2 regions of the Anaerotignum faecicola genome follow, and region 2 is predicted to be linked to the other one. Evidence: a T-box and tRNA genes for the amino acid it is inferred to sense, from the RefSeq annotation. Region 2 holds a T-box; the other holds one or more tRNA genes.

What was found. The T-box of region 2 lies ahead of proS (proline--tRNA ligase). A T-box ahead of a tRNA ligase gene usually reads a tRNA of that ligase, here a tRNA-Pro.
Region 1: it has a tRNA-Pro gene. The T-box ahead of proS (proline--tRNA ligase) is inferred to sense a tRNA for this amino acid. The anticodon was not compared.

What each region holds. Positions count from the first base shown of each region.
Region 1 is NZ_BHVZ01000002.1:159,283-163,935, forward strand. Features, by position in the region: gene EJE48_RS06570 (zf-HC2 domain-containing protein) at 1-479, opposite strand, end outside; gene EJE48_RS06575 (RNA polymerase sigma factor) at 476-1,099, opposite strand; tRNA gene EJE48_RS06580 (tRNA-Pro) at 1,210-1,283, opposite strand; tRNA gene EJE48_RS06585 (tRNA-Pro) at 1,402-1,475, opposite strand; gene EJE48_RS06590 (putative polysaccharide biosynthesis protein) at 1,637-3,271, opposite strand; gene typA (translational GTPase TypA) at 3,312-4,653, opposite strand, start outside.
Region 2 is NZ_BHVZ01000012.1:41,323-45,975, reverse strand. Features, by position in the region: gene EJE48_RS09820 (C40 family peptidase) at 1-1,072, opposite strand, end outside; gene EJE48_RS09815 (aminopeptidase) at 1,254-2,378, opposite strand; gene EJE48_RS09810 (cysteine hydrolase family protein) at 2,442-2,972, opposite strand; T-box leader at 3,210-3,411, shown strand; gene proS (proline--tRNA ligase) at 3,480-4,653, shown strand, end outside.

The DNA of each region.
Region 1 (4,653 bases), on a different contig from region 2:
TCCTTGGTATCGGATTTTTCCGCCGCATTGTTCTCTGTCGCGCTGTCCGCCGCAATCTGTTCTGCCGCTTCCTCGCCCGTATCCGCCGTCAGCGCAGTATTCTCAAACAGAATCTGCTCTATCTCCTCGTTCTGGTTCTGCCGCATTTCCAGCATCCCCCTCGTGCCGCCTGCTACCACAACCACAAGCACCGCCGCCGCGATCATGCTCATCTGCTTCCAGCCATGCTTCTTCTTTGCAGGGAAAGGCACAATCTTGCGTTCCGCCTGCAGCTTCTGCATCAGCTCTGTATGATAGCCTTCAGGGAGTTCCTCGTCAGGAAGGCTTGCCAAAGCGTTTTTCATTTCCTTCTGCTGCGCCAGCTCTTCTCTGCAAGCCGCACAGCCTTCCAAATGCGTTTCGATTTCTGCTGTTTCCTCTGCCGTGGTTTTGTTTTCCAAATACGCCCAGAGCAGCTTTTTCACTTTATCACAATTCATTGCCTTCCCTCCTTTCCTCTCTTATGACGAATAAAATGTGCATCTTGTTCCCGTAATTTTAAAATTTCCTGCTTTAATTGATTTCGCCCACGGGAAATACGGCTCTTCACTGTCCCTAGCGTAAGCTCCAGAATCTCCGCGATTTCCTCGTAGGAAAGCCCCTTGATATCCCGCAGGATAACCGCCACCTTATGCTCCGGTGAAAGGCTCTCCAATGCCTGTAAAATCTCGCTTTTCTGCTCCTCTCGAAGCATGCTTTCCTCCGGTGTTTCGCCCGCATCCGCAACCTGCCGCTGCATGCTGCCTTCCTCGCTTTCCAGCTCTTCCTCTAACGAAAAGCTCTGCCTGCCCTTCCGCTTTCGCATTTCATCAATGCAGGTGTTCGCCGTAATGCGGTAAATCCAGGTAGAAAACTGCGACCGCTCGTCAAAATTCCCGATATTCCGATACGCCTTCAGAAACACCTCCTGCGAAATATCCTTCGCATCCTCGCTGTGGTTCATCATGCGCAGTGCCACGTTATAAACGATCTTTTCATGCTGTAAAATGAGTTCCTCAAAGGCGTGCATGTCCCCCTGCTTCGCCCTCTTGACCAATCGTACCTCGTTCTGGTCGGTCATAAACGGTTCACCTCCGTAGGCCGTGCCGATTCTCTCTTTTTTCCAATTTTTTTCAAATCACTGCCGAATATGAAAAAAGAGACGAATCATATTCGTCTCTTAAACTGCCCTCGAGGCGACAGGATTTGAACCTGCGACCTCTACATCCCTAATGTAGCGCTCTACCAAGCTGAGCCACGCCTCGATATTCCTACCGCTTATTCAGCGGCTTAATTATGATACCACAGGATTATATTCCTGTCAATTCTTTTTTCTTCTTTCAAAAGCTTCCGAAAGAATTTTTTATAAATCTTTTATAAAAATCGAGGCGACAGGATTTGAACCTGCGACCTCTACATCCCTAATGTAGCGCTCTACCAAGCTGAGCCACGCCTCGATATTTTTTACCGCTTTTGTTCAGCGACTTTTACATATTACCACAGGATATTCTTTCTGTCAACAACAGATTTTATATTTTTTCAAAATGTATCCGAAAAAATCCCTTTTATAGAAAAATCCACCGAACCTTCCGCAAAATCATTCGGTGGATTTCTGTTTTTATAACAAATGCAGCCGTCTGCAAACGCGAATCAGCTTGCCGCCGCCGGGTACTGTCTGCAAGTCCTCCTCCACGATGCCCTTGATGAGCAGCATCACCAGACCATACACCGCAACCGCAATGCAGATTGCAAGCAGTGTCGCGATGGTGTTGCTCTGCAAAAGCTGATAGAACACATGATAGCTGCCAAGTGTTGCCGCCGCCATGGCAGCAGAGCCGATAATCGGCTTGAGAAAGCTGCCCATGATATCGAATTTCGTTCCCGTCAGTCTGCTCAGCATGATTACATCAAAAACGCCTGCAACCAGATAGCAGCCCGTTGTGGAAAGCACTGCCCCCAGAACGTTAATAGAAGGAATCCGAATCAGAACCACGTTCAGAATCACCTTTGTAATGGCACCCAGAATCGCACCGACCACGGGCACCTTAATATGTCCAATCCCCTGCAAAATCCCCGTAGAGGTCTGGCAAAGCGCAAGGAAGATAATCGAAACGCCACCAACCGTCAGCAGTGTACCGCCGTCGCTTGCACTGGGGAACAGCATGTGGATAATCTGCGGCCCAAGCGCACTGATACCAACCGCCGCAGGCACAGAAATAATCATGGAAATGCGATAGGTCAGCGTCATTTTTCTGCGTACCTGCTTCCGCTCCTTCAATTTTACCGATGTGGCAATGCTTGGCAAAGCCGCTGTTGCAACCGCCGTAGAAATCGTAACAGGCAATGTGGTCAGCGTAACATATTTCCCCGAAAGCTGTCCATACAACGCTCTTGCATTCTCTTCGGAAAATCCAATCTGCTGCAAAATTCTTACCACCATCCCCATATCAATCAGGTTGGTAATGCTGAATACCGCCGTACCTGCGATGATGGGCCATGCCGTCTGCAAAACTCTGCCTATCAGCTCACGCTTCGATTCCTCGTAGGGCTGCTTGCATCGCTCTGCTCTCCAAAGCAGATACGGGCGAATCAGACAGTAGGCAAAGACCACCACAACCAGGCCTGCCAAAGCGCCAATGCCCGTCCCCATCGTACCACCGGCAGATGCCAGAGGAATGTTCTTCGTCATCCCTTCCGGAATATTGATGCTCATAAACACCCATGCCAGATACACACTGAAAAAGGCGTTGAACACCTGCTCTACAATCTGAGAAATCGCGGTCGGCACCATGGTACGCATCCCTTGGAAATATCCGCGGAATACGGACATGATAGCAACAATCACCAAGGTCGGGCAAAGCGTCAGCAGGGAATAATAGCTGTCCGCAATGTCAATCATATCTGCCAGTCGGTGTGCGCCAAGTCCCATCACAATCGCAAAGAACGTGCCAAAGCAGGTGGAAATCACCAATGCCGCCTGAAAGACACGATGCGCATTTCGGTATTGCTTCAGTGCGATTCTCTCGGAAACCAGCTTAGAAATTGCCGCAGGCAGCCCCGCCGAGGATAAAATCAGCAGGAAGGTATAAATATAATAGCCGCCGCTGTAAATCGCATTCCCCTCGTCCCCAATCATGTTGGTTAAGGGCCAACGGTATATAAAGCCCAAAAAACGTACCAGCAGGCTGGCTGCTGCCAGAATTGCCGCCTGTTTTACGAAGCCGCCGCCCTTTTTCTTCGCTTTTGCCGCCATGGTGCACCTCTTTCCAAAAAATCCTAATCAGAACCGCTTCTTAGCTGTTTGCGCGGTTTTTCGCCTTTCTGCGCTGGGTATTATCCAGAATCTTTTTCCGCATACGCAGATTCTGGGGGGTTACCTCCAGCAGCTCATCATCACTGATAAATTCCATGCACTGCTCCAGAGACATCGTGATATGCGGTGTCAGCTTCAGCGCATCATCGGAGCCGCTCGCACGGGTATTTGTCAGCTGCTTTTTCTTACATACGTTGATATCCATATCATCCGCACGGGCATTTCTGCCGACAACCATGCCCTCGTAAACCTTTGTGCCTGCGCCGATGAACAGATCCCCACGTTCCTGCGCGTTATACAGACCATAGGTGATGGCTTCGCCGCTTTCAAACGCAACCAGAGAGCCCTGCGAACGGGTCACGATATCCCCCTTATAGGGTTCGTAGCCGTCAAACAGGGAGTTCATAATACCATTGCCCTTGGTATCTGTCATAAATTCACTGCGGTAGCCAATCAGACCTCTTGCAGGAATAGAAAATTCCAGTCTGGTATAGCCGCCCTTTGCAGGATACATATTTGTCATTTCGCCCTTTCTGCTGCCCAGCTTTTCGATAACATTGCCGACAAATTCCTCAGGAACGTCAATCGTTACCGCCTCCATAGGCTCGCATTTCTTGCCGTTAATCTCTCTGAACAGCACCTCCGGCTTGGACACCTGAAATTCGTAGCCCTCTCTGCGGAGTGTTTCGATCAGAATGGAAAGATGCAGTTCCCCTCTGCCGGAAACCTTCACGCTATCCAGATTATCCGTATCCTCTACACGCAGGCTGACATCTGTATTCAGCTCCTTGAACAGTCTGTCACGAATCTGTCTGGAGGTAACATATTTCCCCTCCTGCCCTGCGAAGGGGCTGTCGTTTACAGAAAAATTCATTGCCAGTGTGGGTTCGGAAATCTTCACGAAGGGCAGAGGCTCCGGCTTTTCGGGGGAACAGATGGTATCCCCGATCATAATATTTTCAATGCCGCTAAGCGCAACAATATTGCCGACGCTCGCTTCCTTTACCTCTACTCTCTGCAAGCCCTGAAATTCATACAGCTTTGTGATACGAACCTTTTTCTGTGTTTCCGCATTGTGCATATTCAGAACGACAACCTCGTCATTGACGCGCAGTACGCCGTTTTCAATCTTACCGATGCCGATACGACCCAGATATTCGCTGTAGTCAATCGTGGAAATCAAAGCCTGTGCAGGTGCATGCACGTCCCCTGTGGGAGCGGGAATATGGTTGATGATTGCTTCAAACAGAGGCTTCATATCGCCCTCTCTTGCATTGGCATCCTCGGACGCATAGCCGCCTCTTGCAGATGCGAATACAAAG
Region 2 (4,653 bases):
CGGTAACACCGTTGCCCTTTCCATCCGTTGAATGAACGTATGTACCGTCACCGCAATAAATGCCGACATGGCTGATACTGCTGTTTCCACCTGTATTAAAAAATACCAAATCGCCTGCCTGCAGATTCGCCTTGGAAACCTCTACGCCGTTGCTCGTCATAGATGCAGAAGAACGACTCAATGTGATGCCGAAATTTTTATAAACAGCGTATACAAAGCCGGAGCAATCTACGCCTGTGTTCAGATTCGTGCCGCCCCATACATAAGGCGTACCGATGAACTGCTTGCCGTATGCAACCACCGCAGCACCCTTTGCAGATGCTGTATTGCTTGTAGTGTTATCAGGCTTTTCGCCTGTTTTCACAGTCAGGTAATCTGCGGAAACATATCCCTTCTGCCCTGCATCTGTCACAATGCTGACCCAATCCTGTCCAGCACGTTCCACATCAACAATCGTACCGGAAGGAAGAACCGTCAGCACCTCTGCACTTGTGGATGCTTCCTTGCGCAGCTTCAAGCCGGAGCCTGCTGTTACCACGCCGTAGGTATCCTCTGCTTTTGTTGTTGCGCTTACAGGTGCAGCTGTGGTTTCGTTGCTTACCTTGGAAACATACTGCAGCAGATTGCCGGAAACATAATCCTTGCTGACATAAGCAGAACCGCCGTTATAGGAAACACGATACCAATCGTCATTCTGCCCTGTTACGGTGACTGCTTCCCCGCTGCTGAATTTTTTCAGAGAATTGGAGGCTGTAGTTGCTTTTTCTCTCAGGTTAACACCGGAGCCGGTAATGCTGCCATCTGCCTTTGTTACGGAGAAATAATCTGCGAAAACATAGCCGGTTGCACCGTTATAGGAAATCTTAAACCAGTTATCAACCTTATCCAGAACAGTATATTCTGTACCCTTGTTAATTTTACCTAACACATTTGCACCTGTACTTGCCCCTGCGCGGACATTTACATTTGTACCGGAAGCCTGTCCCACGTTTGCCGCGAACGCAGTTACGGTACTCAGCACAACAAGTGCAGCTGTGACACAAAGCTGTTTCATTACTTTATTTAAACCCATTGGAATCTCCTCCAAACCATTTTCCGTCGCAATTGTTACAAATCTATTACATTCAGTATAAAAAAAAGTAATAAATATGTCAATAGTTTTCTGTCGACAGAACCTGTATTTTCTGATTTTTCCGAAGGAAAAGGCTACAGAAAATACTCATTTTCCGTAACCTTTCGGTATTCCCTCTTTCTTAGGATTTCTTTAAGATTTCTTCTTTGAATTTTCCGTTTTCATAGAAAAGCTCACCATCGGCATAGATTTTACCTTCCTTTGTCATGTCATTGATCATGTCCCAATGGATAGCAGATTCGTTTTTGCCGCCTGCCTCCCGAAAGGCTTCGCCAATCGCCATGTGCATGGAACCGCCGATTTTTTCATCAAACAGGATATTTTTCGTGTGCCGCTGAATCCCGTAATTCGTGCCGATGGCAACCTCGCCGAAATAACGGGAGCCTGCATCGGTGTCCACATAGGACAGCAGGGTGTCCAACATTTCTTCATTTTTGCAGGAAACATCCACAATGCGTCCCTTTTCTACCGTCAGGCGTACCTCGTAAAATTCATTCCCATTCATGATGGCGGGATAGGAAAAGGTGATATAGCCGTTAATCCCATCCTCCACAGGAGAGGTAAAAATTTCACCGTCAGGGAAATTGGCATCCCCGCAGCAGTTAATCCATTTTCTGCCTGCCACGTTCACGAAAATATCTGTATCCTTAGAAAGAATATGCAGTTCCTTCTTTCCATCCAGATAGCTTGCCCATTTTTCCTGCCATGCCGCCATTTCCTGCCATTTTGCAACAGGATCTTCCTCGTAAAGATAGCCTGCGGTGTAAACGAAATCCTCATATTCCTCCAGGCTCATGCCTGCATTTTGGGCATCCCCGTTGGTCGGGAACTGTGTGCCGCACCAGCGCAGCTCACCCGTTCCCATGCGTTCGGAATAAATCTTGCGGTTGTCCTTATTCGCCAGACGCTTCTGTTTCAGTCGCTCCGCTTCGATGGACTGCATGGTCTTTGTGTTTTCGCTGCCCCATGCGCTGATCCAGACATCGCTTTTTGCGCAGGCACCAAAACGAATATTTTCTCTGGCATATTGCTCCTCTGTCCCATTTTTCAGAAGCTCCGCATCCACATCGGGAACGTCAATATAATATTCCACCAGCGCGCCCGCTTTCACTGCCGCCCTTGCGACTGCCTTGATAAACGGCAATGCCGCATCCTCCGCGGAAATAGCAACGCGGTCGCCTTTTTTCACCTTTGTTGAATAATTTACCAGCACATCTGCCAGCTTTTCTAATCTTTCGTCCTTCATACCCTCACGTCCTTACAAAAAAATTCCTATAAAAAAGATTCTCTTTCTGCAAAAAGGTGCTTTTTACCGCACATGAATCTGACACATCTGCATGGTCTGCAATGCCGCCGCATGGCTTTCGGGTCTTACCCCTGCACAGCAGGATGCGTCCACGCTGATTTTCACCTCAGGCAGTCTTGCCTTTAAAATCAGCGCATTAGAAACCACGCAGATATCGGTGCAAAGACCGATAATCTCAATTTCACATTCTTCCGCAGGCAGTCCTGCAAATTCCATGACCATCATATCTGCCAGCTCCCAAGAGCCGAAGGATGGCTTATTCATCACAACGGCATTGCCCAGAGCCGCCTGTACCTTTTTATTCAACTGCCAGCCGTATGTGCCTTCGATACAATGCACAATGGGAAGGTTTTCACCCTCCTGCGTTTGCAAATAATTATCCTGATGGGTGTCTCTGGTTGCATACACGCAATCCTTGGTGTAGGTGTTGATTTTTGCAACCACATTGTCTACAATCGCCTCCGCCTCAGGTGTGCCGAGAGAGCCGTCAATAAAGTCATTCTGCATATCCACAACAATCAAAATTTTTTTCATTTTTCTTTATCCTTTCCCTTTTTTCGGGTTATTTTTCTGATATAGATGTATCATACCACAGGGAAATTCTACTTTCAAGTAAAGTCATGTATCTAATCTTTTTCTATCTTTTCTAATCTGTTTCCTCGTTTCCATCATATCTATCTTGCAGTCCTCTAACAAAATCCGAAAGAAATTCTTAAGAAATTTCCCTTTCTCCTTGACACAGCCTGCTTTTTCGGGGTATCATAGAAACCGTGAAAAACAATGACAGGGAATAGTAAAAAAGCCTCCTTGCCCCCAGAAAACAGGCGGTTGATGTGAGCCTCGGCAAGCCTTTTTGAACCTGCCCCTTGAGTTCCGCAGGGAAAATGCGGCGTAAGTGCGGCGTTAACGGCTTTGAGAGGATGCGTTTTTGCATCAATAAGGGTGGCACCGCCGAATGACCTTGGTCCCTTTTCAGAGGGATGAAGGCTTTTTTTATTTTCAGAAATTCTCTGTACAGAAAAGTTTTAAGGAGGAAATCAAATGGCAAAAGAAAAGAAATTTGTAGAATCCATCACCGATATGGAAGTGGATTTTCCCCAGTGGTATACCGACGTTGTTAAAAAAGCGGACTTAACGGCATATTCCAGCTTGAAGGGCTGCATGATCATCCGCCCTTATGGCTATGCCATCTGGGAGCTGCTGCAAAGACAGCTGGATGACCGTTTCAAAGAAACAGGCGTGGAAAATGTATACATGCCCATGTTCATTCCCGAAAGCCTGCTGCAGAAGGAAAAGGACCATGTAGAAGGCTTTGCGCCCGAGGTTGCATGGGTAACCCACGGCGGCGAAAAGAAGCTGGAGGAACGCATTTGTGTCCGTCCCACTTCCGAAACCCTGTTCTGCGAGCATTATGCAAACATCGTGCAGTCCTACAGAGACCTGCCCAAGCTGTATAATCAGTGGTGCTCCGTTGTTCGTTGGGAAAAAACAACACGTCCCTTCCTGAGAACCATGGAATTTTTGTGGCAGGAGGGTCATACCGCACACGCAACCGCAGAGGAGGCACAGGAAAGAACCATCCAGATGCTGAATATTTATGCGGATTTCTGCCGTGATGTACTGGCAATCCCCGTTATAAAGGGCGAAAAAACAGAAAAGGAACGCTTTGCAGGTGCAGCACACACCTTTACCATTGAATCCCTGATGCATGATGGGAAGGCACTGCAGTCCGGCACGAGCCATAACTTCGGTGACGGCTTCGCGCATGCCTTTGGTATCCAGTATACCGATAAGGAAAACAAGCTCCAGTATGTACACCAGACAAGCTGGGGCATGACAACCCGTATGATTGGTGCTATCATCATGGTGCATGGTGACAACAGCGGTCTGGTTCTGCCCCCTCGTATCGCGCCCACACAGGTGATGATTGTTCCCATCGTGCAGAAAAAGGAAGGCGTACTGGAAAAAGCAGCTGAGCTGAAAAACAGACTGGCAAAGGTTTGTCGTGTAAAGCTGGATGATTCTGATAAATCCGCAGGCTGGAAGTTCTCCGAATATGAAATGAAGGGGATTCCCGTTCGTCTGGAAATCGGCCCCAAGGATATTGAACAGAATCAGTGTGTTCTGGCAAGACGAGATACCGGAGAAAAGATTTTCGTTTCTCTGGATGAGCTGGAAACAAGAGTTCCTGCCCTTCTGGATGAAATTCACGAAA